One region of the Micromonospora sp. CA-248089 genome, then DNA from elsewhere that is predicted to be linked to it. Evidence: riboswitches for the same ligand, from Rfam matches in the RefSeq annotation. Region 1 holds a riboswitch; each other region holds the start of a gene.
What was found. Region 1 has a riboswitch for cyclic di-AMP ahead of ACQP26_RS10575 (C39 family peptidase). Riboswitches for the same ligand answer to the same signal wherever they lie in the genome.
Positions count from the first base shown of each region.

Region 2: it holds a riboswitch for cyclic di-AMP, as region 1 does, so the genes downstream of both, ACQP26_RS00480 (NlpC/P60 family protein) here and ACQP26_RS10575 (C39 family peptidase) in region 1, are expected to answer to the same signal.
Region 3: it holds a riboswitch for cyclic di-AMP, as region 1 does, so the genes downstream of both, ACQP26_RS22925 (coiled-coil domain-containing protein) here and ACQP26_RS10575 (C39 family peptidase) in region 1, are expected to answer to the same signal.

Region 1 is NZ_CP192016.1:2,195,379-2,205,524, forward strand. Features, by position in the region: partial or broken gene ACQP26_RS10545 (DNA gyrase subunit A) at 1-1,608, shown strand, start outside; gene ACQP26_RS10550 (uracil-xanthine permease family protein) at 2,037-3,374, opposite strand; gene ACQP26_RS10555 (alpha-ketoglutarate-dependent dioxygenase AlkB) at 3,470-4,105, opposite strand; gene ACQP26_RS10560 (polysaccharide pyruvyl transferase family protein) at 4,146-5,471, opposite strand; gene ACQP26_RS10565 (acyltransferase family protein) at 5,631-6,860, shown strand; gene ACQP26_RS10570 (hypothetical protein) at 7,422-8,186, shown strand; cyclic di-AMP (ydaO/yuaA leader) riboswitch at 8,496-8,638, shown strand; gene ACQP26_RS10575 (C39 family peptidase) at 8,832-9,686, shown strand; gene ACQP26_RS10580 (alpha/beta fold hydrolase) at 9,869-10,146, shown strand, end outside.
Region 2 is NZ_CP192016.1:97,043-107,188, forward strand. Features, by position in the region: gene ACQP26_RS00475 (N-acetylmuramoyl-L-alanine amidase) at 1-1,813, opposite strand, end outside; cyclic di-AMP (ydaO/yuaA leader) riboswitch at 2,052-2,186, shown strand; gene ACQP26_RS00480 (NlpC/P60 family protein) at 2,200-3,231, shown strand; gene ACQP26_RS00485 (IS5 family transposase) at 3,270-4,178, opposite strand; gene dcd (dCTP deaminase) at 4,338-4,916, opposite strand; gene ACQP26_RS00495 (pyridoxamine 5'-phosphate oxidase family protein) at 4,995-5,540, shown strand; gene ACQP26_RS00500 (zinc metalloprotease) at 5,608-6,600, opposite strand; tRNA gene ACQP26_RS00505 (tRNA-Gly) at 6,871-6,944, shown strand; gene ACQP26_RS00510 (hypothetical protein) at 7,139-7,357, opposite strand; partial or broken gene ACQP26_RS00515 (helix-turn-helix domain-containing protein) at 7,856-8,160, shown strand; gene ACQP26_RS00520 (hypothetical protein) at 8,215-8,517, opposite strand; gene ACQP26_RS00525 (dihydrofolate reductase family protein) at 8,595-9,206, shown strand; gene ACQP26_RS00530 (GNAT family N-acetyltransferase) at 9,185-9,691, opposite strand; gene ACQP26_RS00535 (VOC family protein) at 9,701-10,096, opposite strand.
Region 3 is NZ_CP192016.1:4,903,641-4,913,786, reverse strand. Features, by position in the region: partial or broken gene ACQP26_RS22960 (LuxR C-terminal-related transcriptional regulator) at 1-115, shown strand, start outside; gene ACQP26_RS22955 (DsbA family protein) at 119-673, opposite strand; gene ACQP26_RS22950 (redoxin domain-containing protein) at 670-1,167, opposite strand; gene ACQP26_RS22945 (BON domain-containing protein) at 1,227-1,901, opposite strand; gene ACQP26_RS22940 (hypothetical protein) at 2,059-2,463, opposite strand; gene ACQP26_RS22935 (STAS domain-containing protein) at 2,884-3,243, shown strand; gene ACQP26_RS22930 (SRPBCC family protein) at 3,285-3,797, shown strand; gene ACQP26_RS22925 (coiled-coil domain-containing protein) at 3,822-4,901, opposite strand; cyclic di-AMP (ydaO/yuaA leader) riboswitch at 4,906-5,036, opposite strand; gene ACQP26_RS22920 (cation diffusion facilitator family transporter) at 5,180-6,094, opposite strand; gene ACQP26_RS22915 (HelD family protein) at 6,189-8,306, opposite strand; gene ACQP26_RS22910 (alpha/beta fold hydrolase) at 8,431-9,345, opposite strand; gene ACQP26_RS22905 (carbonic anhydrase) at 9,494-10,117, shown strand.

The DNA.
Region 1 (10,146 bases):
GAGGTGAACAAGACCAAGCGGCTGACCGGCATCGCCGACGTCAAGGACCTCACCGACCGGGAGAACGGCACCCGCCTGGTGGTGGAGTGCAAGGTCGGCGTGAACCCGCAGGCGCTGCTCGCGGACCTCTACCGGCTCACCCCGCTGGAGCAGTCCTTCGGCGTGAACAACCTGGTGCTCGTCGACGGTCAGCCCCGCACGCTCGGGCTCAAGGAGCTGCTCGACGTGTTCCTGGCGCACCGCTACGAGGTGGTGACCCGGCGCAGCGCGTACCGCAAGCGCAAGCGGGAGGAGCGCCTGCACCTGGTCGACGGTCTGCTGATCGCCCTGCTCGACATCGACCGGGTGGTCAAGCTGATTCGCGCCAGCGAGGACGCGCAGGCCGCCAAGGACGGCCTGATGCAGAAGTTCAAGCTCTCCGAGATCCAGGCGAGCTACATCCTGGACACTCCGCTGCGCCGGCTGACCAAGTACGACCGGCTGGAGCTGGAGGCCGAGCAGGAGAAGCTGCGCGGCGAGATCGCCGAGCTGTCGAAGATCCTGGACGATCCCAAGGTGCTGCGGAAGGTCGTCTCCGACGAGCTGGCCGCCGTGGTCAAGCAGTTCGGCGCGCCGCGGCGCACCACGCTCGTCGACGGCGACCTCAAGGAGGTGCTCGCCGCCTCGGTGCCCGCCGGTCCGCTGGAGGTCGCCGACGACCCGTGCCAGGTGATCCTCTCCGCCACCGGGCTGGTGGCGCGGACCGCGGCCGAGTCGGAGGAGGCCGCCGAGGCGCGCCGGCGCAGCGGCCGGGTCAAGCACGACGCGGTACGCGCGCTCGTGCACTCCACCGCCCGCGGCCGCGTGCTGCTGGTGACCAGCGCCGGGCGCGCGTTCAAGATCGACGTGTTGCCGTTGCCGGTGCTGCCGGAGCAGTCCGGCACGGTGTCGCTGCGCGGTGGCATGTCGGCGGCGGAACTGGTGCCGCTGGAGCCGGGCGAGACAGTGGTGGGGCTGGCCCCGCTGGGTCCGTCCGCGCAGGGCTCGCCCGGTCTGGCGCTCGGAACCCGGGCCGGTGTGGTGAAGGTGTGCGCCCCGGACTGGCCGGTCCGTTCCGAGGAGTTCGAGGTGATCTCGTTGCGCGACGGCGACGAGGTGATCGGCGCGACCTGGCTGACCGACGGCGCCGAGACGCTGGCGTTCGTCTCCTCGGAGGCGTCGCTGCTGCGCTTCGCCGCATCGGTGGTACGCCCGCAGGGGCTTAAGGGCGGCGGCATGGCCGGCATCAACCTGCCAGGCGACGCCCGGGCGGTCTTCTTCGGCGCGATCCGCACCGACGACGCGAAGCACGGTGAGCCGATGGTGGTCACCTCGACCGGAGCCACGGTGAAGGTGACGCCGTTCAAGGCGTACCCGGCGAAGGGGAGGGCGACCGGCGGCGTCCGCGCGCAGCGGTTCCTCAAGGGTGAGGTGGAGCTGTCGGTGGCATGGATCGGTCCGCGGCCGGTGGGCGCGACGGCCACCGGCGACCCGGTGGAACTGCCCCCTGCTGACCCGCGCCGAGACGGCTCCGGTTTCGCCGTCATGCTCGGCCCCACGGTGGTGGGCCACCACATCGACCGCGACTGACGAGGTAGGGCGGGCGCCTGGCGCACCCGCCCTACCGCTCAGTCGCGCCCGCCCGTCTCCCGCCCGCGCACCCAGCGGCCCTGCCCGACCCCGTTGATCAAGGAGTTTGTGGGCGTTTCACGCCTCCCGCCGACCACAAACTCCTTGATCAACGGGGCGGGCGCGCGGGTGGCTGGCGAGTTGCGGGTGTGTGCGGACCCGCCCCGCCCTGCGCGGTTGATCATGAGGTTAGCGGCGGCAAAACGGACACCGATCGCCGTAACTTCATGATCGACGCGGTCGGGCCCTCGGGTGTCCCGATCGCGCCCGACCGTCTGTTGACCATGGAGTTGGCGGGCGTGAATCGGGCAATTTGTGCCGCTAACTTCATGATCGACGGAGCGACGGGGCGGCGGGGCAAAAGGCGGCGGGGCGGGTGGGGTGAGGGGTCAGAGTTCGGGGTCGGGGGACTGGCGGGACTCGGGAGTGGTGCCGCGCAGGCGGGCGATCAGGCGCATGCCGTGGTAGATCGCCAGGGCGGCGGCAGTGCCCAGCGCGATGCCGTTGAACGACAGGTCGCCGGCCGTCAACGTGTAGTTGGCGGCCCCGATGATCACCGCCACCGCCGCGGTGAACAGGTTGATCGGGTCATGGAAGTCGACCCGGCTCTCGATCCAGATCCGGGCGCCGAGGATGGCGATCAGGCCGTACAGGGCGGTGGTGGCGCCACCGAGCACGCCGGCCGGGACGGTCAGGATCAGCGCGCCGAACTTCGGGCACAGCCCGAGCAGGATCGCCGTGCCGCCGGCGATCCAGTACGCGGCGGTGGAGTAGACACGGGTCGCCGCCATCACGCCGATGTTCTCCGCGTACGTGGTGGTGCCGGAACCGCCGCCGGAGCCGGCCAGCACCGTGGCGACGCCGTCACCGAGCAGCGCCCGGCCCATGTCGCGGTCCAGGTTGCGGCCGGTCATCGCGGCGACCGCCTTGACGTGCCCGGCGTTCTCCGCGATCAGCACCAGGATCACCGGGATGACCAGCACGACGGCGCGAGCGTCGAAGCTCGGCGTGTGGAACTCGGGGAAACCGACCCAGGCCGCCTGGCGGAGGCCGCTGACCGCCTGCTGGTCGAGGTTGCCGGTGAGCGCGGCGAGCACCCAGCCGACCACCACGCCGACGAGGATCGACAGCCGCGCCACGAAGCCCCGGAACAGCACCGTCGTGAGCAGGATCGCGAGGAGCGTGACCACGGCGATCAGCGGCTGCGCCTTGACGCCGGTGCCGGAGCCGTCGCCGTCCCAGGCCACCGGCGCGAGGTTGAGGCCGATCAGCATGACGATCGCGCCGGTCACCACCGGCGGCATCAGCGCGTCGATCCAGCGGGAACCGGCCACCTGCACCACCACGCCGACGAGCGCCAGCGCGACGCCCGCGACCACGATGCCGCCGAGGGCCGCGCCGATGCCGCCGTCGGTCTTCGCCGCCAGTACCGGCGCGATGAACGCGAACGACGAACCGAGGTACGAGGGCAGCCGGTTGCCGGTGATCAGCAGGAACAGCAGCGTGCCGAGGCCGGAGAAGAGCAGCGTGGTGGCGGGCGGGAACCCGGTGATCAGCGGGACGGTGAAGGTGGCGCCGAACATGGCGACCACGTGCTGCACGCCCACGCCGATGGTGCGCGGCCAGGAGAGCCGCTCGTCGGGCGCGACCACGTCGCCGGGACGTACCTGGCGGCCGTCGCCGTGCAGGGTCCACGGGGACCAGCGGGAGGTGGGGGACTGGGTCATCGGTCGCCCTTCGCGTCATCGGGTGACGGGGGCGTGATCGACCCTGGGAGTTGTTTCTAGCACGTGCCCTGGCCGGATGGGGGCCCGGCCCGGGCTCAAGCGACGCCGGTGGGACGGAACTGGACGCTGACCCGGGGGCCGACCGGCCGGGTGGTCTTCGGCACCGCGTGCTCCCAGGTGCGCTGGCAGGAGCCGCCCATCACCACGAGATCGCCGTGGCCGAGCGGGAACCGCAGGCTGCCGCCGCCCCCGCCGCGGGGGCGCAGCAGCAGCGCGCGCGGGGAACCGAACGACACGATCGCCACCATGGTGTCGGTGTGCGCGGAGCGGCCCAGGGTGTCGCCGTGCCAGGCGACGCTGTCGCGCCCGTCGCGGTACAGGCACATGCCGGCGGTGACGAACGGCTCGCCCAGTTCGGGCGCGTAGTGCCGGGTGAGCGCGTCCCGGGCCGCGGTGAGCACCGGGTGCGGCAGGGGCCGGCCGGCGGCGTACCAGCAGAGCAGCCGGGGTACGTCGACAGCGGTGTCGTACATGGTGCGGCGTTCGGCCCGCCACGGCACGTCGTGGCGCAGCGTGTCGAGCACCTCGTCGGAGCCCCGGACCCAGCCGGGCAGGTGGTCGACCCAGGCGCCCCGGCTCAGCTCGTGCCGGCGCAGCGCCCCGGCGAGCGGGCCCAGGGCCGGGCCCTGCTCGGCCAGGTCGAGCATCGAGGGCTGGTACGCGTCGGACACGTCGCCGATCGTACCGCGCTCTCGAACAGGCGTACGACGGTCAGCGCCGCAGCATCCGGCGGACGGTACCCGGGACGGCCTGCTTGATCCGCTCCCGGAGCTGCTGCGAGCGCAGCGCGTCGATGGTGGCGGTGAGCTTGGCGTTCTCGTCGCGCAGCCGCTCGATGCGGGTCAGCAGTTCGGCCGGCGGGGTGGCGGCGGCGGGCCGGACGGCCGGCGGGAACACCGTCTCGGCGACCTGCCGGTCGAAGCGCGCGGCGCTGTCGCCGTCGGCGAACGAGGTACCGAGGTCGTGCTTGCGCAGGAACGCGGTGATGGTCTCGAAGCGGGCCTTGTGGCCGTCGTTGAGCGCGGTGTAGTCGGCCTCCGCGTAGAGGTCGGCGGCGTCGACGTCGGCCGGCACGTCCCGCATGATCCGGTGCGGGATGCCGAAGTAGCGGGCCAGTTCCAGCGTGCGCGAGTCGTGCGCGAACAGGTAGCCGGGCGTGCCGGCGACGAGCGCGGTGATGGTGCCGTGGATGCGGGTGCCGAACGCGAAGTCGTACCCGGACAGGTGCGACATCCAGGTCCACGGGTCGACGAACATGCGCACCTTGTCCTCGGCGAACAGCGGGTGCGAGGTGTGCAGCGGGATGTCGCTGCTCTGGCCCCGGTGCTCGGGCGCGTCGCCGTAGAGCAGGGTGCCGAGCGTGCGCAGGTCCTGCGGCACGTAGCAGAGGTTCGGGTAGCGCTCCTGGTGGTGGCGGACCACAGCGGCCATCGAGCGGACGTACGGGGAGATGGTGAGCGCGACCTTCGAGTCGGCGGTCAGCTCCGGGCGGTCCTTCTCGAGCCGGAACGTGTCGCCGTGCAGGAACATCGACGGGCAGCCGATCTGCTCCACGTCGGAGAAGCCCAGCGTGTTGAGGTAGCTCTCGGTCACCTCGCCGCGGACGCCGATGCTGTGCGACCGGTCCAGCACGGCCTTGCAGAACGCGCGGACCGGTTCGTCGATCGGGCGTAGGTACTCGCGGTCGCCGTCGACGTTCGTCTGCACGCCGACGCCGAGCACCACCACCGGGATCTTCAGCCGTTCGATCAGCCGGGTCAGCGGCGTGAGCCGGTGGATGAAGCTGCGCCGGAACGCGTTCGCCAGCGGCACCACGAAGACGTCGTGCCGCTCGTTGATCTCGTCGGCGAGACGCGGGTCGGCCGGGGTGCGGGTCGGTGTGATCTCGGCCGTGGAGGTGGCGAGCAGCTTGTGCGCCGCGTGGCTGAAGACCAGGTTGCCGCTGTTGTCGCCGATCCAGTTGCCGGCGAACGTCTCCTCCGGCGTGAGGACGTCGAACGGGCCCTTGCGGGCGCGGAGCAGGATCCGCTGGTGCATCCGGTTTCGCTCACCTTCCGTACGGCACGGCGTCCGGGCGGGAGCCGTGGTGGGGTGCCCGCGCGTGCAGGAACGGAAATCCTATCCGCCGCCCCTGAGAGACCCGGCGGACGTCGGCTCGCCGGGAACGTCCCGGTTCCCCGGGGTAGGGTGCCCGGAATGACCAGCGCGCCGACCGTCACCCGTGCCCCACGACTGCCGTCGCTGACCGGATTGCGGTGGGTAGCCGCGCTGCTCGTCTTCGGCTTCCACGCCGGGACCATGGGCATCGTCGCCGAGCCGCACCTGAAGCCCCTGATCGACAAGGCGTTCAGCCTCGGCCTGTCCGGCGTCGAGTTCTTCTTCATCCTCAGCGGGTTCGTGCTGGTCTGGTCGTACCGGGACGGGGAACGCGCGTGGACGTTCCTGCGCCGCCGGTTCGCCAAGATCTACCCGAACCACGTGGTGACGTTCGTCGCGGCGGTGGCGGTGGCGGCCTGGTTCGCCGACCCGATCGTCCCGTGGGCCGCGATCGCCAACTTCTTCCTGGTCCAGGCGTGGATCCCGCTGGGCGGCTACTTCTACAGCGTCAACAACGTGAGCTGGTCGCTCTCCTGCGAGCTGGCCTTCTACCTGTGCCTGCCGCTCGTGGTGCCGTGGCTGCGCCGGGCCCGTACCGGCGTGCTGCGGACCGTGCTGATCGCGGCGCCGCTGCTCATCCTGGCGCTGTGGCCCGGTCAGCAGCTCGTGCCGGAGGAGCAGCGGTGGTGGTTCACGCAGATCTTCCCGGTGACCCGGTCGCTGGAGTTCTGGATGGGCGTGGCCGCCGCCGAGCTGATGCGCCGGCACCGCTGGCGCGGCCCGAACCTCACCGTCGCCACCGCCGTCTTCGTCACCACCTGGGTCGTCGCCGCGCTGTGGATCCCGGCCGAGTTCTGGGCGGCGCTGCTCGCGGTCGCGTACCTGCTGGTCATCGCCGCCGCGGCGGACGCCGACGTGCGCGGCCGGCCCACCCCCTGGCGGTCCCGCGCCATGGTCTGGCTCGGCGAGGTGTCGTTCGCCTTCTACCTGGTGCACGTGCTGGTCATGGTCACCGTGCTGCGGCTGACCGGGCACTGGGGGAGCGGCCTGCCCGGCTGGCGCGGCCCGCTCGCGGTCCTCGGCTTCCTGGTGGTCACGCTCGCGCTGGCCGCCGCGCTGCACCGCTGGGTGGAGGTGCCGATGATGCGCCTGCTCGGCCCGTCCCGCCGGGCCCGCGCCGCGTCCCGCGTGCGAGCCGCCGCGCCGGCCGTGCCGGCTCCGCGCGGGGCTGCCGACGACGCCGCCACCCCGGCCGCCGACGACGGCGCGACGTCCGTCGCCGGTCCGGGCGAGGGCATCGAGTACGCCGGGCGGCGTCGCCCGGACTGACACGCGCACCCGTCGGCCGGTCGATTCGCGACACGCCGTGCGGCGGTGCGTTCGTGGGGGTTCGGCGGTAATTTGTACCCGTGCTTCCGATCGCGCTCACCTGCCCCGTGTGGTGGGTGGCGCGCTGGACCGCCCGGATGCTCGCCAGTCTCGCCGTGGTCGTCGCCTGTTCGTTCGGCGCCGCCACGCTGCCGTCCGGTGTCGCCGCTGCCGCCCCGGCTCCGGCGGCGGCCGTCCCGGCGTACCCCGTCGCCGGTGCCTCGGCCACCGTGCGGCCGGAGGCCGACCGCGCGGCCGAGCGGCAGGCCCTTCCCGCCGGTGTCCCGGCGCCCGCTCCCGGGCCGTCGGCCCGGCCGCACCGCAGCCGGTCCCGGCCGGCCGGGTCGCCGCGCCGGCCGGCCCGCGGGCCCCGCCCGCCCGCTGATCCGCCCACGGGCCGCGCCCGTTCACCGCACCCACCGAACGTCATCCCCGCACCCGCCCCGGCGGCCCGTTCCACCGGCCCGCCCCGGCGAGGTCGTGCGGGTCCTCCCGTCAGGTTCTTCCCGTGAGGTGCCGACCATGTCGCAGACCGCTCTGTACCACTTCCTCACCGCGGTGCCCGAGGCCGCCGCCATCTGGTCCTTCCTGCTGCTGCTCGCCCTGGGCCTGCTCGCCGCGCTCGTCGCCCGGCCGGAACGCGACCCCGAGCCGGAGGCCGTCCCCGAGCCGGCCGACGCCGACGCCGTCCGCCGCGACGATCTGGTCCGCTACGCCGAGGAGGTGGCGGTGGCCGCCGCCGGGGCCGCCCAGACGGCCCGTCGCCGCCGGGAGCGGTGGCTGGCCGCGCAGGACGAGGCGGACCGGGCCTGGACCGCGTACGACGAGGCGGACGGCGCCGCCCGCCGCCTGGCCGGCGCCGCCGCGCTGGGTGCCCCGCGCACCCCGCGCACCCCTGGCGAGTACGCGGCCCGGGAGCGCTGGCTGCACCACGCCGCCATGACGGCGCACTGGCGGGGCGACCTGACCGCCCGTCAGCTCGCCGACGTGCTGGCGCACCGCAACGGGTGGGATCCGCGCCGGCACCCGGCCGAGCAGGAGATCGTGCTGGCCCGCACGGTCCGGGACGGGCGCCGGGCCGGATGGGAGCGCGCCGCCGCGCGGGAGCGGGCGGCCTGGCGGGACGCGGAACTGGCCGCCGAGGCCGCCCGGACCCTCGCCGCCGAGGCGTACGCGGCAACCGTGGCCCTGCGGCCCGCTCTGCCGTACCGGAGCGCGACGACGAGCGCCCTGCCGGTGCCCGCGGCGGTCCGGAACGCGCGGTGGCGCCCGGCCCGGGTCGGCTGAGGCGACCCGTCTCGACCGAATTGTTACCCGGAATATGGTGAGCCCGGTCACCCGGGCCGCCGAATCGGGCGTGGGGCGCAGAACGGGTCATCGAGTCGCGCAATTGCCGGTCGGCTGCTCGCCGTCTGTCCTGTTTCCGCCGCCGGGTGCCGTCGAAACTGCTTGTCCCATTGAGTGAAGTCAGTAACCGGGTGTTCCGAAATCCGTTACCGCGGATCACGTTTACGCAGGTGGGAGCGCTTGGCATGGGACATACCCACCGGTAGTGTCGGCGCGTCCGATGCGGTAATCGATCGCCGACGGCGACGCCGCACCGACCCGCCTAATCGAGTTCCACGAACCGGGGACCCATGAGCACCATCGGGGTGAATCCGCGAGCCCACGGCCCGCGGTAGGGCGTACTTCCCGCCCGAATCCGTCAGCTAACCCGGTCGGCGGCCACGGAAGGAGTTACCCCTCTTGCCCACCCCTCGATCGTCCCCCCGCCTCCACGGCACCGCGGTGCCCGCGCTCGCCTGACGCGCGACCGGCAACCGCCCCCTGGGCGCCCGGCATCACGGGCGTTCCCGATCCCCCGGCCATCCGGCCCCGCCAGCACGTGTGAGTTCCTCCGCGTGCCGGGCCGGCGTGTGCCGCTCACGCCCCGTGGAGGATTTCGTGAAGCACCACCTGAAGCGTCAGCTGCGACGGATCGTCACCGAACGCCCGTACCAGATCATCGCCGGATCGGCCGCCGCGCTCGTGCTGGCCGCCGGTGCCGGCACCGTCGCCGCCGCCGGTGACGACGCCCCGGTCCAGGAGAACACCGCGGCGGTCGCCGATCTCGGCGCCGCCCGCCTCGGCGAGCAGCCCGCCAGCCGCGGCGAGGCCCGCATCGCCGTACCGCCGGCGTCGCCCAGCGCCTCGGCCGCGCCCAGCGCGTCGGCGAGCGCCTCCCCGTCGGCCAAGGCGGCGGCGGACCCGGACCTCACCCGGAAGGCCAAGCCGAAGCCGCCGTCGAGCAAGTCGCTCGACTACGACTACCAGGCGCAGATCAACTACTTCTACTGCGGCCCGGCCGCCGTGCGCAACGCGCTCAGCGCCGCCGGCATCGAGCGCAGCCAGGACGCGCTCGCCGGCCCGCTCGGCACCACCGAGATGGGCACCAACTCCGCCGAGGACACCACCCGGGTGCTCAACCAGCAGGTCAAGGGCAACCCGTACCGGACCCGCATGATTCCCGGCACCGCCACCCCGGCCCAGATGGACCGGCTCCAGGCCGACGTCGTCGAGGCGATCAGCAACGGCCGCGCGGTCGTCGCGAACGTCGCCGGTACCGCCACCGACACCAACGGCGGCTGGCACTCGTTCCCGGGCGGCCATTACGTCGCCGTGGTCGGCTACAAGGACGACGGCCGGACCGTACGGATCGCCGACTCGGCCGACCCGTCGCTGCCCTCGTACTGGCTCACCACGATCGACCTGGCGCACTGGATCGCCAGCCGCGGCTACTCCGCCTGACCGTCCCACCCCACCCCGGCCCCGCCTCGCCTCGCCCCGTTGATCTTGCAGTTGTGGCCCCGGCATAACGGGTGAGCCGGGCATCCCGGGGGCCGAAACCGCAAGATCGACGGGCTGGTGGGGGCCGGGGGTGGCGGGGTTCGGTCTCGCGTGTGCGGGGCGGGCGGTGGCAGACTGCGCCAATGGGCGATGCGACGGGGAAGCGGCACCTGATTCTCCTGCACGGCGTGGGTGCCACCGGCGAGGTGTGGCTGCCCTGGGCGCCGCTGCTGGAGCGCCGCTGGCCCGGCCGCTGGCTCGCCCCCGACCTCGCCGGTCACGGCTGGTCGCCGCCGCTGCCCGGCTACTCGTTCGAGGCCCTCGCCCAACGCGTGGCCGACGGGCTCGGCCCGGTACGGCTCGGCCCCACCGACCGGCTGGTGCTGCTCGGGCACTCGCTCGGCGGGGTGGTGGCGCTGGC
Region 2 (10,146 bases), 2.1 Mb from region 1:
GCGAGATGGTCTGGTACGGGATGGTGTCCGGGTAGGCGGCCTGCTCCGGGTAGGCCCGCCCGTACACCGGGATGGTGGCCTTGCCGGGCCGCGGCGTCACCACGAAGCCGGTGGCCCACTTGGCGGTCGGCGCGGAGGCCGGGTTGAGGAACCAGGCCTTCTGGCCGAGGTACCAGATCGCCGTCCAGTCGCCCTGCCGGCCGGCGAGCGCGTACGTCTGGCCGGCGGAGGCGCGGGCGCCGTGGTCGGAGATGTACATCGTGTCCGGCGTGCCGTCCGGGCGCAGCCCGAGGTCGTTGACCAGCGGGGCGTCCGGGCTCGGCGCAGTCCGCAGGATCACCGACGAGGAACCGCGCGACGGGCACGGCTCGGCCGGCGGCCGGGGCGTCGGGACGCCGGGCGGCTGCTGGTTGCAGCCGGTGAACGTCGGCCGGTTGGTGGCGAAGTCCGGGTCGATGGTGACCAGGCCGGTACGGGGCGTGCCGGTGCCGCGGAACGGCGCCTTCATCAGGTCGAAGTAGTGCGACCAGTCCCAGTACGGTCCCGGGTCCCAGTGCATCCCGCCCACGTTGGCGGCGGTGATGCCGGGCACGTTGTCGTGGCCGATGATGTGCTGCCGGTCCATCGGGATGCCGAACTTCAGCGCCAGGTGACGCACCAGCTTGGCGGAGGTGCGGTACATCGCCTCGGTGTACCAGGTGCCCTGACCGGCGAAGCCCTCGTGCTCCAGGCCGATGGACTTCGCGTTGACGTACCAGTTGCCGGCGTGCCAGCCGACGTCCTTGGTCTTGATGTGCTGGGCGATGTAGCCGTCCACCGAGCGCAGCGTGTAGTGCCAGCCCAGGTAGTCGGCCCGCTTCACCAGGTCGACGCTCGGGCCGAAGTAGCCCTCGGTGTCGTGGATGACGATGTACTCGATCTTCTGCTGCTTCGGCCGGTCGGCCAGGTCGTGGTTGCCGTAGTCGCCCGGGTCGTCGCTGAGCTGCTCGTACGGCGCCGGAATCCACTCGCAGGCGAGCCGGACGGGGCACTCCAGTCCGTCCGGCCGCTGTGCGTTGCGCAGGCCGAGGCGGGCCAGCCTAAAGCGGTCCGGCGTCGCTGCGCTGGCGGCGAGCGTGACCCGCTGACCGTCGTCGGTGGTCCGGCTGGCGCCCTGGCCGAGCTGGTCGTACACCTCGTCGGCGAAGGCCGCCGCGGCGTCGGAGGTGTCCGCGCCGGAGTACCGGGCCACCGCGCCGTACCAGGCCGCCGGGTCGGTGCCGGCACCGACCGGCCCACCCAGAGCCTTCTGGTACGACGCCAGCAGCGCCGCCCCACCGCGGATGTTCGCGGCCGGGTCGGTCCGCAGCGTGCGCGCGTCGAGCCCGGTGAGCGCGGCTGCCGCGTCGAGCGTCTGGAGCGAGGCGCTCGGCAGCGGCGTCTCCCGCTTCGGCGCGGCCGCGGTGGCCGGGTCGAGCTTCAGCGGGCGGGCGTCGTCGCCGCGCGGGTCCTCGTCCTCGTCGACGTGGGCGCTGCCCGGCGTGGCGAGGATGTGGGCGGCGTCGGTCAGGTGCATCGGGCCGTAGCCGCCGCTGGTGCTCGGCTGCCCCGGGTGGGTGTCCCAGCGGGACTCCAGATAGGAGACGCCGAGCAGCACGTTCTGCGGTACGCCGTACTCGGCCGCGGCGGCGGCGTATTGTTGTTGCCTGTCGCTCGCGGGCGCGGACGTGTCCGGCGCGGCGGTCACCGGGCCGGTCGTCGCCAGCGCGGTGGCTGTCGCCACGGCGGCGGCGAGCAGTATCCGTCTGCCCGACGGCGGGGCGGAGAGGAGCATCGAACCTCCTGGACAGGGATGGGGGTCACTGCGTCTCCACCCTCACTCCGCACACCCGCAAGGGTCAATACCTTTCCACTGAGTAATCAGCCTTGAAAGAAAACTTCACCTCCGCCCGGGATGCGGCCCTTCATCGCGTACGGAGTGTCACCGCGCTGGAAGTTGCGGATCGATAACGGTGGTCCCTACTCTGGTGAATCGTCGGCCGCACGTCTCACCGTCCAACCCGGTCGGTGACGGTCCGACACCGCCGAGTCGCCCACGGGCGAGCCGGGGAACCAGGTACCTGGGGTGAATCCGCAGCGATGCGGTAGGGCGGCTCCCTTCCCGCCCGAATCCGTCAGCTAACCCGGTAGGCGGTACGGAAGAAGGAGTACGGACGCCCGGTGGCACTCCATGCCCCGCGGCCGTCGTCGAACCGGTCCACCGACCGGTCCAGCGTCGCGCCGCGTTCCCGCTGGTCCCGCTTCACCACCGCCCTCGCCGCGCTGGTCGGCACCGCCGTCGTTCTGACCGGCGGCGCGACTGCGGCACACGCCGAACCCTCGGTCGCCGAGATCGAGGCCCAGATCGACCGCGACTGGAACAAGCTCGAACCGGTCATCGAACAGGTCAACGCCGTACGCGAGCAGCTCGCCGCGCGGCGCAAGCAGGCCGACGCCCTCGGCCGGCAGATCGCACCCCTCCAGGCCCGGGTGGACGCCGCCCTCGGCCAGGTCGGCGGGCTCGCCGCCGACGCCTACAAGGGCGACAACCTCTCCACCGTCAACGCGCTGCTGGGCAGCCGCTCACCGGGAGACCTGGTGAACGGCCTGGAACTGCTCGACCGCTTCGCGCACCGCCAGCACGAGCAGGTGCGCTCCGTCGCCGCGCTGCGCGACGAACTGGCGGCGAAGAAGAAGCCGCTGGACGAGATGATCGCCGGGCTGGCCCGTACCGAGGCCCAGCTCGCGGCAAAGAAGAAGCAGATCGACGCCGAGATCGCCCGGCTGCAGAAGCTGCGGCTCAAGGTGTACGGCAAGGGCGGCGGCGGTCCGCTGCGCCCGGCACCCTGCCCGGCCGGCTACCCCGGTGGCGCGGCCGGAGCGGCGGTCAAGTTCGCCTGCGCCCAGATCGGCAAGATCTATGTCTGGGGCGCGGCCGGGCCCGACCACTTCGACTGCTCCGGCCTGACCATGGCAGCCTGGGCCAAGGGCGGCGTCTCGCTGCCGCACAACGCACGCCAGCAGCACGGGATGACGAAGCGGATCAGCCGCGCCGAGCTGCGCGCCGGTGACCTCGTCTTCTACTACAGCGACCTGCACCACGTGGCGATGTACGTGGGTGACGGCTGGGTGGTGCACGCCTCCCAGTCCGGCAAGCCCATCACGATGAAGCGCGTCGACGACGGCGACATCAACAGCTTCGGCCGCGTGTAAGGAAGGGCCCCCTCTTAGTGAGTGTTTGAGATTCCGGCTCAGGTGTGGGTTGCCTGGGCCGGTTTCGTGTGTCGGGCCAGGCGGGTGACCATGACGTGGATCATGGCCCAGGTAACGAAGGCGGCGTGGCTGGCCGGTAGGCGTTCGTAGTCGCGGACGCAGCGGCGTTTCTTGCTGATCCAGGCGAAGGTGCGTTCGACGACCCAGCGGCGGGGCAGCACGACGAAGGTGTGTTGTCCGGGGAGTTTGTGGACCAGGTGCACGGTGAGGTCGAGGGCGTGGCGGGCCCAGGTGCTCAGGGTGCCGATGTAGCCGCCGTCTGCCCAGAGCAGGCGCAGGCGGGGGTGGAACAGCCGGGTGCGCCAGAGCAGGTCCCGGGCGATGGTGCGGTCGTTGACGTGCGCGCCGGTGATCATGACGGCCAGGAGTAGGCCCATGGTGTCCACGACGATGTGGCGTTTACGGCCGTTGACCTTCTTCGCCACGTCGAAACCGCGGCTGTGTCGGGGCACGGTGTCCGCGGCGCGCACCGACTGAGAATCGATCGCTCCGGCGCTGGGATGCGCGTGCCGTCCGGCGGCGGTACGGCACTGCTCCCGCAACCGGTCGTGCAGACGCATCAACGTGTGGTCATCGCGCCATCGAGCGAACCACCAGTACACCGTCCCCGGGGGCGGGAACTCCCGCGGCAGGGCCCGCCACGGACAACCGGTGCAGGCCACATACAAGATCGCCGTGACGATCGCCCGCATCGGATGCGACGGCGGCCGCCCCCGCCGACCGACCGACACCGGCGTGACCAGCGGCGCGATCAACGCCCACTGCGCATCGGTCAGATCACCGGGATACCGCCGCCGCACCGCCCGTTCCCGCTCCCGCCGCACCCGCTGCGACGGATAACGGCGGGGCGACGCGGACGGCGTGACAGTGATCGGGTACAACGTCATCAGAAGGCCCTCGGTATGGAAACGGTTGGCTCGACACCACCGGACCTACCGAGGGCCTTCCCTCACCTCAACCCAACACGCCGCCGCACCCCAAATCTCAAACACTCACTTAACGCCTCCGGTAGAGGAGGGGGCCCTTATTAACAACTTCGGGCGCCGTCAGCGCGTCGGCCAGGTACGCCAGTTCTGCCAGGACCGGCTCGGCGTCGGTCCGCGCTGCCCCTGGTAACGCGAGCCGTAGACGGCCGAACCGTACGGGTGCTCGGCCGGCGAGGAGAGCCGGAAGATGCAGAGCTGGCCGATCTTCATGCCCGGCCAGAGCGTGATCGGCAGGTTCGCCACGTTCGACAGCTCCAGCGTGACGTGGCCGGAGAAGCCCGGGTCGATGAAGCCGGCGGTCGAGTGCGTCAGCAGCCCCAGCCGCCCCAGGCTCGACTTGCCCTCCAGCCGGCCGGCGAGCTGGTCACCGAGCGAGATCACCTCGAGCGTGGAGGCGAGCACGAACTCGCCCGGGTGCAGCACGAACGGCTGCCCCTCCGGCACCTCCACCATCGAAGTCAGGTCGTCCTGCTGGATCGACGGGTCGATGTGCGTGTAGAGGTGGTTGTTGAAGACCCGGAACAGCCGGTCCAGGCGTACGTCGATGCTCGACGGCTGCACCAGCGTGGGCTCGAAGGGCTCCAGTGCGAGCGTGCCGGCCTTGATCTCGGAGACCAGGTCGCGGTCGGAGAGCAGCATCGGAACACCATAGCGACCGGTATGGGTGACCTGCGTGTCGCACTACATCTTCGTACACGTGTTCGATAGAGTGTCCACATGGCTTCCTGGTCCGAATTCGCCGCCGACGAGCCCCGCCTCGCCGACGAGATCCGCCTCCTGATGCAGCAGTACGGGCCGGGCTTCGGCTACCTCGCCACGGTCCGCGCCGACGGCGGCCCCCGAGTCCATCCGGTCTCTCCGGTGATCACCGCCGACGGGCTCTGGTGCTTCGTCATCGACTCACCGAAGCGCCGCGACCTCGAACGCGACGGTCGCTACGCGCTGCACTCGTTCCCGCCGGAGGAGAGCGACGACGAGGCGTACATCGCGGGGCGCGCGCGGCCGGTGACCGACCCGGCCACGGTGACGCGGCTGGCCCGGATCGCCCGCGCGTCGCCGCGGGGCGACTGGCGGCTGTTCGAGTTCACGGTCGAGGTGGCGATGCTGACCCGGCGCGACCCGGTGGCCCAGCCCGGCGCCGCCCCGCCGCAGGTGCGGGTGTGGCTCGATCCGCGCGGCGACGCGCCGGCCCGGCGCGACCCGCTCGCCGCCGAGGGCCGGCGGGGCCGGCACGGCTTCGACACCCGCCGCCCGGCCGCCTGACCCGGCCCACGACGAACGGTGCCGGCCCGTCCGAGGACAGGGCCGGCACCGGTACGCGGTACGACGGTCAGGCTGCGCGGTAGGCGTTCCACGCGGTGAGCATGCGGCTCGCCTGGCCGGCGGTGAACTGGTACATGCAGGAGTCGTACGTGTAGTCCATGAAGTTGGTGATCGGGTCCTTGCCGGCGGTCGAGCAGGTGTCGCGGCCGGTCGGGCACTGGTACGCCGGCGACGCCTCGGCCGGGGTGTCGGAGACGCTGTCGCCCGAGCCGGAGCAGCCGCCCTGGAAGGTGTGGTAGAGGTTCAGCCAGTGGCCGACCTCGTGGGTGCCGGTGTCACCCTGGTTGTAGTTGGTCGCGGTGCCGCCGGGCAGCGACTCGTTCAGCACCACCACGCCGTCCATCTTGTCCAGCGTGCGCTTCGGGAACGTCGCCCAGCCCAGCAGGCTGTCGCTCAGCTCGCCGAGGTAGATGTTCAGCGTGTTCTTGCCGCCCACACGCAGCGACGTCTTCATTGAACGCTCGGCGGAGGAGCCCTGCACGATCGGGTACCACGACGGGTTCGTCACCCGGTTGATCTTCGTGAGCTGGAACCCGAAGGCGGTGGCGGCGCCGCCGGTCGAGCCCGCGTACGCCTGGTTCAGCACGGTGATCTGCTGGTTGATCATCGAGTCGGTGATGTTGCCGCCGGCCCGGGTGCTGTTCTCCTGGATGACGTGCACGACGACCGGGATCGTCACGGTGGCCAGCGGGGTGACGGCGCCGGTCCGGAAGTTGGCGCGCTCGCGCTGCGCGGCGGCGAGGTCGGCCTCCCGGTCCTGGACCTGCTTGGCGGTCAGGTGGTTGGGGTCGAGCTTGGCGTTGCCACCCTTGGCGACGCGCGCGTTCGAGTGCTCGTCGGCGTGGGCGTCAGCAGGCTCGGCACACACGTCGGCCGGGGCGGCCGAGAAGGCCGAAGCAGCGGGGACGACGCCGACGGCGGCGGTGCTGAGCAGCAGCGCGAGGGTCGACGTCGCGACACCGGCGGTACGCCGGGTCAGCAGGTTGGGACGAAGTCCCATGGGCCCACCTCTTTCTGACGGCGTGGCAGGGGGTGTGTCACGCCGGTGCGGAAACGTGTGGCAGACGTTACATCCCATCGACGCATTTGAGAACGCCCATACGTTTCCGACGTGCAACTTCGCGCCTGCCGGCTCCGGAGCGTGCTTGATCCACTCCAGTTCGGGGAGGCGGTGGGGGCAACCGCCCCCCGATGCCGCCACCTCGCCGAGGTGGCGCGCGGGCACCTGACTGCACGGGGGTGGGGGGCTTCAGGTAGAGTGGTGCCGCCTGCGGGTGTAGTTCAATGGCAGAACATCAGCTTCCCAAGCTGACAGTGCGGGTTCGATTCCCGTCACCCGCTCCACGCATGGAAGCCCTGGTCAGGACGAGAGTCCCAACCAGGGCTTCCGCGTTGTCAGGGAGCCGAAGCGGGCCATAGGGCCTGTGTCGCGGGAGCGGCCGAGCGACATGGCCGACCGGTTCGACGCTGACCCCGGCGGGTGGGTTCGGCCTGCAGGACGGCCCCCGGACCGACACTGGCGCGAGGGCCGTCCTGGCTCAGAGGATCTGCCGGTTCACCCGGTCCAAGGTGAGAAACGTGGCCAAGGCCAGACTCACCGGCGTGGCCATCTCGGGAAGGTACTGCGCGCTGACCCCGACGGCGGCCGAGATGCCCAGGAAGCCGAGAGTGCGGAGCGGAATTGAGCGCTCCCGTGGCGTAACCTGCGGCTCCGACTGCTGCAACTGTGCAGCAGCATGACGTACCCTGCTCCTCATGCGTTGACCCTTTCCGCACGGATGGCGATTGGTGTTGCGCTTCGGCGGGCGCCCGGGTAGCCGCCCGGGTGCCCGCCTTTCGTATGTGCCGGTGTCGGTTGACCCTGCACGTTGTCCGGGGCCTGGAACTGGGTCCACGCGATGAGCTTGACCTGGGGTCGCAATCTCGCGTGCTCCGGACTCTGAGCACTGTAGTGGGCCGACCGGACAGGAGCGCCTCATCGCACCCGCCCATTACCATCCGAAACGGACACACCAGGGCAATCGCCTCCCAGACTTAAGGAACGCTTTAGAAGCACCCCGAGCCGTGACCTGCGAGCTCTAGCTCGCTTCTGCAGCCGGTCGGCCACCCTCGGCGGCCCGCCTCGGCTTGCGCCGGGCCGCCAACTGATCTTGCAGCTCGGGGGGAGTAGGGCTGACCCCGGTGATCGATGGGTGCGAGGCTCCCGGTAGGACAGCTGTCGACCAAGACTCGAAGCTCCGACCGGGAGCCTCGCCATGCTGTCCTACCCCGTCACGATTCCGTTATCCAGCCACCCTGAACCACTCGCCGGCCGCATCCGCGGACACCGCAAGCAGCGCCGATTCCGGTGGCGGCGCCTCGCCCCGGTCGACAGGCGCTACTGGCTCTCGCCCACCTGCGCAACGGCTACCCCCACACCCGACTCGCGGCCGGCTTCGAGATTGGCGTGGCCACCGCCTGGCGCTACGTGCAGGAAGCGATAACCCTGCTCGCGACGGCCGCCAAACGACCTGGCACCTCCATGGACCGGATCCGCCGGCTGGCGCACGCGATCCTGGACTGAGGAACCCGGTGGCGGTGATCGGTTACGTGACGGAGATCGAGGGTGCGCCCTTCAGGTTGTTCCGGGACGAGTAGAACGGGTCCACTGGCTCAGGCGGATCCAGGTCTGGCCGTCGGCGGGCCGGACCCGCACCGAGTCGCCCAGGTTCAAGGCGGCGAGCACCCCGAAGACGGCGTCCAGGACGGCTCGTCGGTCCGCCGTCACAAGGACGTCGACGTCGAGGTGCGAGCCGTGCTCGCTTGTTCCGGCACCGGTCACCTCGCCGCGCCCGACGAGAGCCTCGTTGAGGGCATCTTCGAGGTCGTCGCGATCGATGTCGATCTGCCCGTCGATGACCAGTTCCACGAAATCCATCACGTACACCTCGGCGATGAGTTGCGGGTCGTTGACGGGTCTGACGGGGAAAGAGCGGAAACCGGAGGAGCAGACCCATGGGCAAGCTGATCGTGACCGAGTTCCTGACCGTTGACGGCGTGGCGCAGGCGCCCGGCGAGCCCGACGAGGACCGCGAGGGCGGCTTCAGCCACGGCGGATGGCAGATGCCACTGCTCGACGACGCGTCCGGCGCGGTGATGTTCCAGCAGGCGAGCAGCATGGACGCGCTGCTGCTCGGCCGCAAGACGTACGACATCTTCGCCGGCTACTGGCCGAAGGCGCCCGCGGAGATCCCCTTCACCGGCCTGCTCAACGGCGTACCGAAGTACGTGGTCAGCCGTACCCTCACCGAGCCGCTGGCCTGGGCGAACTCGTCGCTGGTGTCCGGTGACCTCGCCGAGCGCGTCACCGAGATGAAGGCCCGCCACGACGAGGTGCACGTGATCGGCAGCCTGGACCTGGTGCAGTCGCTGCTGCGCGCCGGTCTCGTGGACCGGCTCAACCTGTGGGTGTACCCGGTGCTGCTCGGCACCGGCAAGCGGCTGTTCGGCGACGGCACGGTGCCGACCGCGCTGCGGCTCACCGAGTCGGTCACCCACGCCCACGGGACGCTCCAGCTGACGTACGAGCCGGCTGGCGCTCCCACCTACGGGGACGCGGCCGCGTAGGGCGCGCGGAGGTCGAGCACGTGCCGCAGGCCGGGCTCCGCGGCCAGCACCACCGGACCGTCGGGTACGAATCCGGCACGCCGGAGCACCGCCAGGGAGGCCGGGTTCGCCAGCGCCGCCGAGGCGACCAGCCGGCGCAGCCCGTACTCGGTGCGGGCCAGTTCGCAGACGCGCCGTACTCCTTCACTCGCGAGCCCGCGCCCGGCGGCGCGTTCGGCCACCCGGTAGCCCAGCTCGGCGCTGCCGTCTGCGACGTCAACCAGGTTGAACCGGCCGAGCACGGTGCCGTGGTCGCCGACCAGCACGTGGAAGTGGCAGGTGCCGCGTTCCTGCTCGTCCAGCAGGGCCGCGTGCCGGGCGGCGTACCCGGTGAAGAAGTCGTCGCCCCGGTCGGGGACGTACCGGGCGAAGTAGGCCCGGTTCTCCCGCTCGAACCGCAGTACGGCGGGCGCGTGGTGGGCGGCGAGTCGTTCCAGCTGCGGCATCGGCTCAGGCTAGGCGCCGGCCGGGTAGCAGCGCAGTTCGATTGTGTTGCCGTCCGGGTCGCTGACGTAGATCGAGGTGGCGGTGCCGCGCGCCCCGAAGCGCGGGACCGGGCCGGTCAGCACGGTGAACACCCCGGAGTCGATCACTCGCTGCCAGTCGACCGGCTCGACCACCAGGCAGAAGTGGTCCACGTTGGACCCGCTCGGGTCGCCCTTGATCAGGTCGATGATGGTGCCGGCGTCGACGCGTACGGAGGGGAAGGGCACCTCGCCGGCCCGCCACCTGTCGACCCGCACCGGGGCCAGGCCGAGCGTGCCGCAGTAGAAGTCGAGGGAGCGCTCGACGTCGCTCACCGAAAGCACGAGGTGGTCGAACCCGGTCACCGTCACGAGATGGTTCTGCATGCCGTCAACCCTGGTCCGCCGGGTGAGCCGGACCAAGCCCGATCCGGACT
Region 3 (10,146 bases), 2.7 Mb from region 1:
GCTGTCGCTGTCGGTCAACACGGTGAAGACGCACGTGCGCAACATCTACCGCAAGCTCGACGCGACCCGCCGACGGGACGCCGTCCGGCGGGCGCGCGAGCTGCGATTGATCTGACCGTCAGCCCTCGTCGGCGGCGGCGTCGACCACGGCGAGCAGTTCGGCCAGGTCGTAGCCGCCGTCGTGGCGGACGTCGTTGACGAACAACGTCGGGGTGCCGTTGACGCCGCTGCGGATGCCGCCGACGAAGTCCTGCCGGACCCGGTCGGCGTACTCCTGCCGGCCGACCTCACCGGCGATCTCCTCCGGCGACAGGCCGATCTGCTCGACGCCCAGCGACAGGTGCACCGGGTCGAGCTGGTCCTGGTGCTGGTAGAGCCAGTCGTACATCTCCCAGAACCGGCCCCGCGCCGCGGCGGCCTCGGCGGTCTCCGCGGCGCTCTCCGCGTACGGGTGGACGTTGGTGATCGGGAAGTGCCGGTACGCCAGCCGCACCACCTCGGCCCGCTGGCGCAGCACCTCGGCCAGGTTCGGGTACGCGGCGCCGCAGAACCGGCACTGGAAGTCGCCGTACTCGACGATCGTGACCGGCGCGTCCACCGGCCCGCGGACGTGGTCGCGTTCGGTCACCGGGATCCGCAGCCGCGCGGTGGTGACCTGGAGTGGTGTGGTCATCGGGCACTCACCCGCCGATCCGCGTCCAGCTGTTCGAGCGCGTCGAGGATGCCGTCCACACCCGGGTTCACCTCGGGCGGGGACAGGTGACTCCAGGCCACCCGGCCGTCCGGGTCGACGACCACCAGTGCCCGGTCCGACTGCCCGCGCGGCGCGTACGCCCCGTACCGGCGCGACACCTCACCCTTGGGCTCGAAGTCGGCGAGCAGCGGGAACCGGATGCCCCGGCTCTCCGCGAACGCCCGGTGCGAGTCGACGCTGTCCACCGAGATGCCCAGCAGCACCGCGTCGTACCGCTCCAGCTCGGGCAGGGCGGCTTGGTACAGGGTCATCTGCTCGCCGCAGACCGGTGACCAGTCCGCCGGGTAGAACGCCAGCACCACGGGACGGCCCCGGAACTGCCCGGGGCCCGTCTCGCGCCCGTCCGGCGCCGCCGGCAGCGTGAACCGGGGCGCGTCCTGGCCCGGTGTGATCAGCCCGTTCGGATCACTCATGCCTCCCACCATGGCCCCGGCCCGGGTGAGGCGGGCTCACCCGGGCGGGGTGGTTCCGGTCAGCGCACGACGAGGTGGTTGTGCACCTCCCGGATGCCGGGGGCGTTCCACACCACCCGCTCGATCTCCTCGCGTTCGACGGCCGAGTGGACCTGCCCGTCCAGCAGCACCGTGTCGCCGTGCACCCGCACGTCGACCTCCTCGGCCTCGGTGGCGCGGTTGCGGGCCAGCGCGTCCACGATCCGCTCGGCCAGGTCACGGCCGTCGGGGTGCACCGCGGGGCGCACGGCGATGCCGTTGCTCACCCCGCACACGCCGGTGAGGCGCGCGACCGACCGTTCGGCGGCCCGCCGCTGGTACTCCCACTCGACCTCGCCGTGCAGCGTGACCCAGCCGTCGGCCACCGTCACCTGCAACGCCTCGATCGGCACGAAAGCGTCCCACTCCAGCGCCCGTACGGCCGCGACGGCGATCTCCGGATCCTCCCGCCCGGCCGCGGTGTCGATCCGGACGGCGAGGTCGTTGGCGACGGCGCGGACCCGGAAGACGCGGTGCGCGGCCCGCTCGGCGGCCCACTTCTTGGCGTAGCTGTCCACCCGGCCGGTGAGCGTCACCACGCCCTCGGTGACGGTCACCCCGATCTCGTCCGGGCCGACCCGCGGCTCCCAGGTCAGCTCGTCGAGCACGGCGGACTGGATGTCCCGGTCGGTACGGGTGATCGTGTCGGTGGCCATCCGGCTCTCCCTCCCGTCGATCGCGGCGCGGGCACGTGTCCCGCACCCGCGATCCTGCGCGCGTCCCGGGTGAGCGGCCCTCACCCGGCCGGGGTGAGGCAGCACGACGGCCGCCCCCGGGAGTCCCGGGAGCGGCCGTCGTCGGGTCGTACGTGGGTCAGCCGTCCAGGCCGGCCGGGGAGTTCGGCCGGTCCACGTCCACGAACTCGATCTCGTCCGCGGCGCGGTCCCGGCTGCCGGCGGCGCGTGCCGCGGTGCCGGCGGCCCAGCCGATCGCCGCGCCCGCCAGCGCCGCCGCGATCAGCAGCGTCCACGGCAGCGCGGGCCGGCGGCCGGCGAGCGCGTCGAAGGCGAGGGAGGCCCGGCGGCGTGCCTCCTCGGCGGCGGAGCCGACCAGGTCGGTGGCGTCGTCGGCCAGGCCGGAGGAGCTGCGGCGGGCGGTCCGGGTGGCGTCGCGCACGCTGTCACCGGCGGAACCGACGGCGGAGAGCAGGTTCTGCCACGCCTGGTCGGCGACCCGCTCGGCCTTGCCCCGGCGGTCCAGCAGGTTGGATCCGAACATCGTTCTACCTCCTCGGGTGCCGAAGGCCGGCGGCCACTTCGGACTCCGGTGTCCATCCGGCGGGTTCACTGTCTCGGGCAGTGCCCCACGGGCGGGCGCGGCAAACCAGGCGGGCGTCACGGGCAGGCCGGACAGCGAACGGGACGAACCACTCGAACGCGCCGGGACCGGTGCCGACGGGACGTGCGTGCGCCCGCTACCCTGGTCGGCGGATCGGCGGGCCCGCCCGGTCGCACGGTTGGCCGCGACCCGCCAAACAGGGGAAACTGGAACCCGGAGGTCCGGATTGGGTACGCCCAGGTGTGCCCAGTTCGCGAATTGCTCATCCCGGGGGGTGGCGACCGGGCCGTTGGAGGAATACTCTCGGTCGCGGCCCGCGTACTGATGAGGCGCCCGTCATGGGCGAGTGGAGGTGCTCGCGTGAGCCTGTCGATCGTGAAGTCGGTGCGGCCGGGTGGTGTCGTCCAGATCGCGCCCCGTGGGGAGATCGACGTCGACACCGCGTACGAGGTGCGGGAAGCGATCGCCGAGGTGCTCGCGAAGGGCCGTCCCTCGCGAATCGAGCTGAACATGCGGCTCGTCACGTTCATCGACTCGGTCGGCATCAGCGCCATGGTCGCGGGCTTCCAGACCTGCGAGGTCAGCGGCGTCAAGCTCGTGGTCACCGAGCCGAGCCGGTTCGTGCACCGGCAGCTCTGGGTGACCGGCCTGCTCGGCCTGTTCGGCGCGCCCGAGCCGTGGTTCGCCGACGACACCCCCGAGGTGCTGCCCGGCGCCTGAGCGCCGTCCACACCCCCTGCTGCCAGGGGACCTTCTACCCGTTGCCAGTCCGGCGTCGGTACGGGACGATCGTCGCGACGCACGACGGCGAGGGGGCCCGCTTGCAGAGCAGCGACAGCTTCAGCTACACCGTGCAGGCCCGGTGCACCCGGGCCGAAGCGGTGGCGCTACTGGGTGACCTGAGTCGCCAGGGCGAGCTGCATCCGCTGATCGTCCGGGTCCGGAAGCTGCCGGCCCGGCCGGGCGCGCTGGCCAGCTACGCGATCACCGACCGGCTGCAACTCGGCCCGATGCACTTCCCGGTCACGTACCAGGCGGACGTGCTGATCGCCGGCGAGGACGAGGTCGTCACCGTGGCGCGTCAGCAACCCGCGACGACGGTCCGCAACCACACCCGCCTGCGCGACGAGCCGGACGGCACGGTACGCATCGACGTGGAGATCACGCTCACCGCACCGGCACCGCTGTTCGGGTACGCGTTCCGCCAGGCCCGGGCGGCTCACCTGGGCCTGGCGGCGCGTCTCGGGGCGACCCTGGAGGGGCGGCCGGCCTGATCCGGCCGCCCCTTCCGGGCGCGCTCAGTACACCGACAGGTGCACGTGGTTGGTGTGGTCGCTGGACGGGTCGCCGTTGCCGCCGCTGTACGACTTCCACCCGCTGCTGGGCAGCCAGATCTGCTTGAACCAGATCACGTAGAGCACGGCGAGCGGGTCGGCGTTGCGCACGAAGTACGCGGCCAGGTTGTTGCCGTACGTCCGGTCACCGCCGCTGGCCACGCCGCCGAAGCCGTTCTTCTGCGCGGCGAAGTCGCAGGCCCGCCCCTTCGGGTGCTCACCCGAGCCGCTGGGTCGATGGCACGAGACGTACCGGGTGAAGCCCGCCGCCTTTGCCTGTTGCAGCGCGTGCAACGTGCGCGGGGTGATGCAGCCGTTCGCCGGGGTCGGGTCGTTGACGCTGCACGACTCCGACGGCCAGGAGCCGTCCGAGTTGCGTGGCGCCGGCTTCGCGTTCTTGTTGGAGGTGCCCTGGACGCTGCCACCGCCGCTGGTGCTGCTGCGCGAGGCGCGGTCGTTGGCGACCTCCAGGGCGCGCTCGGCCTGCTCCTTGCGCTTGCCCATCACCGCGACCTGCTTGCGCTGCTCGCGGATCTCCCCGTCGAGCTGGGCACGGGTGCGGGTGGCCTCGTCCCGGGTGGTGATCAGGTCGCGCAGCGTACGGTCCTCGTGCGCGGCGACCTGCTCCAGCGCGGCGGCCCGGTCCATGAAGCCCTCCGGGCTGCTGCTGCCGAGCAGCGCCCCGGCGGTGCCCAGGCGGCCGTTGCGGTACGCCACCGCGGCGATCTCGCCGACCTTGGCGTCGCGTACGGCCAGCTCGGCGCCGACGGTCTTGAGCTGGTCGTTCAGTTGCTTCTGGCGGGTCACCGACCGGTTCAGCGCGGCTTTCGCCTCCAGCCAGCCCTTGCTGGCCGCGTCGAGCTGGGCGCGCAGTTCCGGCGTGCCGCCCTCGTCGTCGCCGCCGGGTGCGGCGGCGAGCAGGCCGGTCGCCGGCGCCGCGGAGGCGGGGGAGACCGGAACGGTCGCGACGCCGAGGGCCAGCGTCGCGACGAGCAGGGCCGCCAACCGGGCGGCCGTCCGTCGTACAGGTGCCACTGGGGGCATTCACACGTCCTTCCGTCAACGCCGACCGGGTTAGCTGACGGGTTCGGGACGGAAGATCCCTACCGCTGACGCGGATGCACCCCACGTACGTGGTTCCCCGGCTCGCCCCTGCGGACGATTAGGCGACGGCCGCCCCACCGGGGCCGGTGGCGCCCGCGGGTGCGGCCGCGACCGAGACTACCGGCGCTGCCCGGGCACGGCTCCGTCGAGCAATGCCACTAGGCGGGGCAAAACCGGCATAAGACTACAACAGTCACAGTGATTTAAGTCTGTCCTAATCACCACTCGGTCTTTCCGCACACTCCGGCTGACGCTCCGGGCTCGACCTGCAACGTGGCGTGATCGATGGAGAAGTCCTCGTGCAGGGCGGCCCGCGCGGCGGCCAGCACCCCGGCCGGGTCCACGCCCGGGTCGGTGGTCAGGTGCGCCGAGGCCACCTCCATGCCCGAGGTGAGCGTCCAGACGTGCAGGTCGTGCACCTCGGCCACACCCGGCACGGCGGCCAGCCGGTCGTGCACGGCGGTGACCTGGAGGTGTTCCGGCGCGGCCTGCACCAGGATGCGGACCGCGGCCCGGCCGAGCCGCCAGGTGCGCGGCAGGATGAACACGCCGATGCCGACGGCGACGAGCGGGTCGGCCCACCACCAGTCGGTGACCGTGATGATCAACGCGGCGGCGATCACGCCGAGCGAGCCGAGCAGGTCGCCGAGCACCTCCAGGTACGCCCCGCGCAGGTTGATGCTCTCCTTCGACCCGGCGCGCAGCAGCGCGAACGCGACGATGTTGGCGAGCAGGCCGAGCACCGCCACCACGAGCATCGGGCCGGCCAGCACCTCCGGCGGCTCGCCGAACCGGCGTACCGCCTCGATGAGGACGTAGACCGCGACGGCGCCGAGCAGTACGGCGTTGGCGAGGGCGGCGAGCACCTCCAGCCGGTAGAGCCCGAACGTGCGCTGCGGGTCGGTGCCGGCGCGGCGGGTGGCGGAGATCGCGGCGAGCGCCATGCCGATGCCGAGGACGTCGGTGAACATGTGCCCGGCGTCGGAGAGCAGCGCGAGCGATCCGGTCGTGAAGGCGGCCACCGCCTCGACCACCATGAGGGCGGCGAGCAGCGCGAAGGCGGCCCAGAGGCGGCCCCGGTGGCGGTGTGCCGCGTTGGCCACCGCGCCGCTGTGGTCATGACCTGCGCCCACGCCAACACCTTCCCTGCCCCGTACCGGCCAGGCTCAATGTATGTTCACATCGCTATGTATGCAAGTGAACTGTGGGTGGCGCCGACGCGGCCACTCACCCCACCGGATCGAGCGTGGTGAGGCGCTGGGTGGCGCGGGACAGCGCGACGTAGAGCGTGCGTACGCCCGAGCCCGGGTCGGCCCGGATCTCGCTCGGCGCCACCAGCACCACGCCGTCGTACTCCATGCCCTTGGCCTGGAGGCTGGTCACCACCTGGAGGCGGCCCGTGCCGAGCGCGCCCAGCCAGCCGGCCACCTCGTCCCGGCGCGGCACCGGCGTGATCACACCGACGGTGCCCTCCACCTGCGCGAGCAGCGCCTCGGCCGCCTCGACCGTGGCCGCCGGCAGGTCGGCGGCGGGCACCGTACGCTCCACCGGCGGCACGCCCGTGGACCGCACCGCGTCGGGCAGCGGCAGATCCGGGTACAGGCGGCGGATCTCCGCCGCCGCCACCGCGAAGATCTCCGCCGAGTTGCGGTAGTTGGTGGTCAACTCGTAGCGGTGCCGCTTGCGCCGCCCCAGCGCCTGGTCGCGGGCACGGTCCAGCTCCTGCGGATCGCCCGTCCAGGCCGTCTGCGCCGGGTCACCGACCACCGTCCAGGACGCCAGCCGGCCGCGCCGGCCGATCATCCGCCACTGCATCGGCGAGACGTCCTGCGACTCGTCGACCACCACGTGCGCGTAGTCGCGGTAGTCGGCCGGACGCTCCCGCGCCGCCGCGCGGGCGGCACGCTGCCGGTCGGCGTACGTGCTCAGCTCGCGCACGCCACCGGCGAGCTGGTACGGATCGCGCTTGGGCCGGGCCCGCTGCACCGGCTTGCCGAGCAGCGCGTCCAGCTCGTCCAGCAGCGCGATGTCGGCCACCGTCAGCCCCTCGGTGCCGAGGCTCCGGTACGCGTCGGCGAGCAGCCGGATCTCCGCCGAGGAGAGGACGCCCCCGGCGTAGCGGCGCAGCCGGTCCGGGCGTGCCAGCCAGTCCAGCACGTGCCGTGGGTGCAGCCGGGGCCACCACGCCTTGAGGAACTCCCGGAACTCCGGCCGCTCGATGATCTCGTCCTCGAACGCGGGCTGCTCCGGCAGCCGGCCCAACCGCAGCGTGCGGGCCTGGGCGTAGAGCGCGGCCAGGACGGCGTCGAACGCCGCCCGGCGTACCTCGTTGCGGCGCGCCCCACGGGCGAGCGTCCGGTCCCGGATCGCGTCCAGCGCGGGGCGTTCCAGGCGCAGCAGCTCACCCCGGTACAGCAGGCGCAACTCGGCCGGGGAGTCCGGCACCGCGTCGCGGACCGCGCGTTCCAGCACCCGGCGCATCCGCAGCGATCCCTTCACCGCCGCCACGTCCGGCGGGTCGGTGCGGGACGCGGACAGGCCGGGGAACAGCGAGCCGAGCGAGCGCAGCGTGGCGGTCTCCTCGCCGAGCGAGGGCAGCACCGAGGCGATGTACTCGACGAACACGCCGGACGGGCCGACCACCAGGATGCCGCCGCCGGCGTACCGGGCCCGGTCGGAGTAGAGCAGGTACGCGGCCCGGTGCAGCGCCACCGCCGTCTTGCCGGTGCCCGGGCCGCCGGAGACGATCGTGACGCCGTTGCCGGGGGAGCGGATCGCCTCGTCCTGCTCGCGCTGGATGGTGGCGACGATGTCCCGCATGCCACGGCCGGTGGCCCGGGACAGCGTGGCCAGCAGCGCCCCGTCACCGACCACCGCCATGTCCGGCGGCGCGGCCTCCGGGTCCAGCAGGTCGTCCTCGATCCGGGTGACCTTCTCCGAGGCGGACTGGATCGTGCGCCGGCGCACCACGCCGCGCGGCTCGGCGGGCGTCGCCTGGTAGAACGCGGCGGCGGCGGGCGCCCGCCAGTCCACCACCAGCGTCTCCGCGTCCACGCCCCGCACACCGAGGCGGCCGACGTGCAGCACCTGACCGGTCCGCAGGTCCAGCCGGCCGAACACCAGGCCCTCGTGCTCGGCGTCCAGCACGTGCCGGCGCTGGGCGGCGTGGAAGACCATCGCGTCCCGCTCGACCAGCGCGCCGAAGTTCCCGACCCGGGCCAGCCGGTAGCCCTCCCGCTCGGCGTCGGCCGCGGACCGGCGCAGTTCGGCCAGCCGGGCGTACACCCGGTCGAGGTGACGCTGCTCGGCGGCGATCTCCCGGTCCAGCGTGGTCTGGTCGGTCAACGCGGATGCTCCTGTGTTCGGAGGGCACGGCGGGCTGAATGAGGGTACGGGCCGCCGGCAACCGGCACATCGGGGCATGCCGCGCACGTGGCGTACGTCTGCCCCGCTCGCGGGCGGGAGACGCTCAGAGGCGGGTCGCCGGGCGGTCGGCCAGCACCCGGTCCAGCACGCCGGCGAGGGCCGCGTTCACCTCGTCGGGGCGCTCCATCATCAGCATGTGCCCGGCACCCGGGCAGACGGTCAGCTCCGTGGTGGGCAGCGCCGCCGCGATGGACTCGGCGCACGGCGGCGGGGTGAGCCGGTCCCGGTCCCCGACCAGCGCGGCGGCCGGCAGCACGCCGAGCGCGGCCAGCGTCTCCAGCCGGTGCTGGGCGCCGATCGAGGCGCGGAAACCACCGATCGAGCGCAGCGTGGCCCGGGCCACCGCCGAGGTGACCAGCCGGATGTCCGCCGGGTCGCAGCGGTCGCCGAACAGCATCCAGCGGATGCTCGGGCGCAGGGCGCGCAGCAGCGCGTGCGGGGGCCGCCAGCCGCCGCAGCGGGCCAGCACCCCGGCGCCGGTGGTCTCGGCCAGGCGGATCAGCCGGGTGATCCGAGGGGAGAGGCCGTACGCGGTGTGGGTGTGCCCCTCGGCGGTGGTGGAGACGAAGACCAGCCCGGCGGTCCGGGCGGCGAACCGGTCGGGGTGGCGGTGGGCGTACTCCATCACGGTCATGCCGCCCATCGAGTGCCCGACCAGGACGACCGGCCCGGACGGGACGATCTCGTCGACCACCGCCGCCAGGTCGTCACCGAGCTGGGCGAGGGTGGCGTCGCGCAGCGCCAGGCAGCTCGACCGGCCGTGGCCGCGCGCGTCGTAGGTGACCACCCGGATCCGGCCGCCGAAGCGTTCCCGCAGCTCGGCGACCTGGCGGTGCCAGCTGCGCCCGTCCAGCGTCCAGCCGTGCAGCAGGACCGCGGTGACCTCGGCGTCGACCGGCCCGGTGACGGTTACGTGCAGGCGTACGTCGTCGGGGAGCCGCAGTTCCAGGTCCGGCATCGTCCACCTCCCGGGCCCACCGGTGTGTGTCCACCGGATGACCCGGCGGTGACACCGGCGTTACCCGCCATGAGACCACGGCAACCGGCCCGGAGAGAAGATTCCCGTCCGGGCCCACGGCGTCGGATCGGTGACCAGGCTGGGAGGCATGCCGTCCACCAGTCCGCGCGCCGCGCTGGCCGAGCTGCTCGCCGGGAACCGCCGCTTCGTCAGCGGCCAGCCGGTGCACGGGCACGACGTCACCGCCGCCGCGGCGGTGGCCTCCGGCGACCAGCAGCCGTACGCGGTGGTGCTGGGCTGCATCGACTCCCGCGTGCCGTTGGAGGCGATCTTCGACCAGACGTTCGGTTCGATCTGCGTGATCCGCACCGGCGGGCACGTGCTGGATCGGGCCGTGCGGGGCTCGATCGAGTACGTGGTGGAGCAGCTCGGCGTACGCCTGGTGATGGTGCTGGGCCACGAGCGCTGCGGCGCGGTCGGCTCCACCGTCGAGGCGCTGCGCACCGGGCGGCGGCCCGGCGGGGACCTGGCGTACGTGGTGGACCGGATCGCCCCGGCGGTCACCGACGTCGGGGTGGACGACCCGGACGCGCACCCGCTGGCGATCCGCCGCCACGTCCGGCGCACGGTGGCCGCGTTGCGCGCCGACGACCGGCTGGCCGGGGCGGTGGCGGCCGGCGAACTGGCGGTGGAGGGCGCGCTCTACGACCTGGCCACGGGCGAGGTCACGCTGCTGCCGCGGGAGGAGACGCGAAACCGCCCGCCGGGGTGATCCCGGCGGGCGGTCGCGGTGGTGCGGGT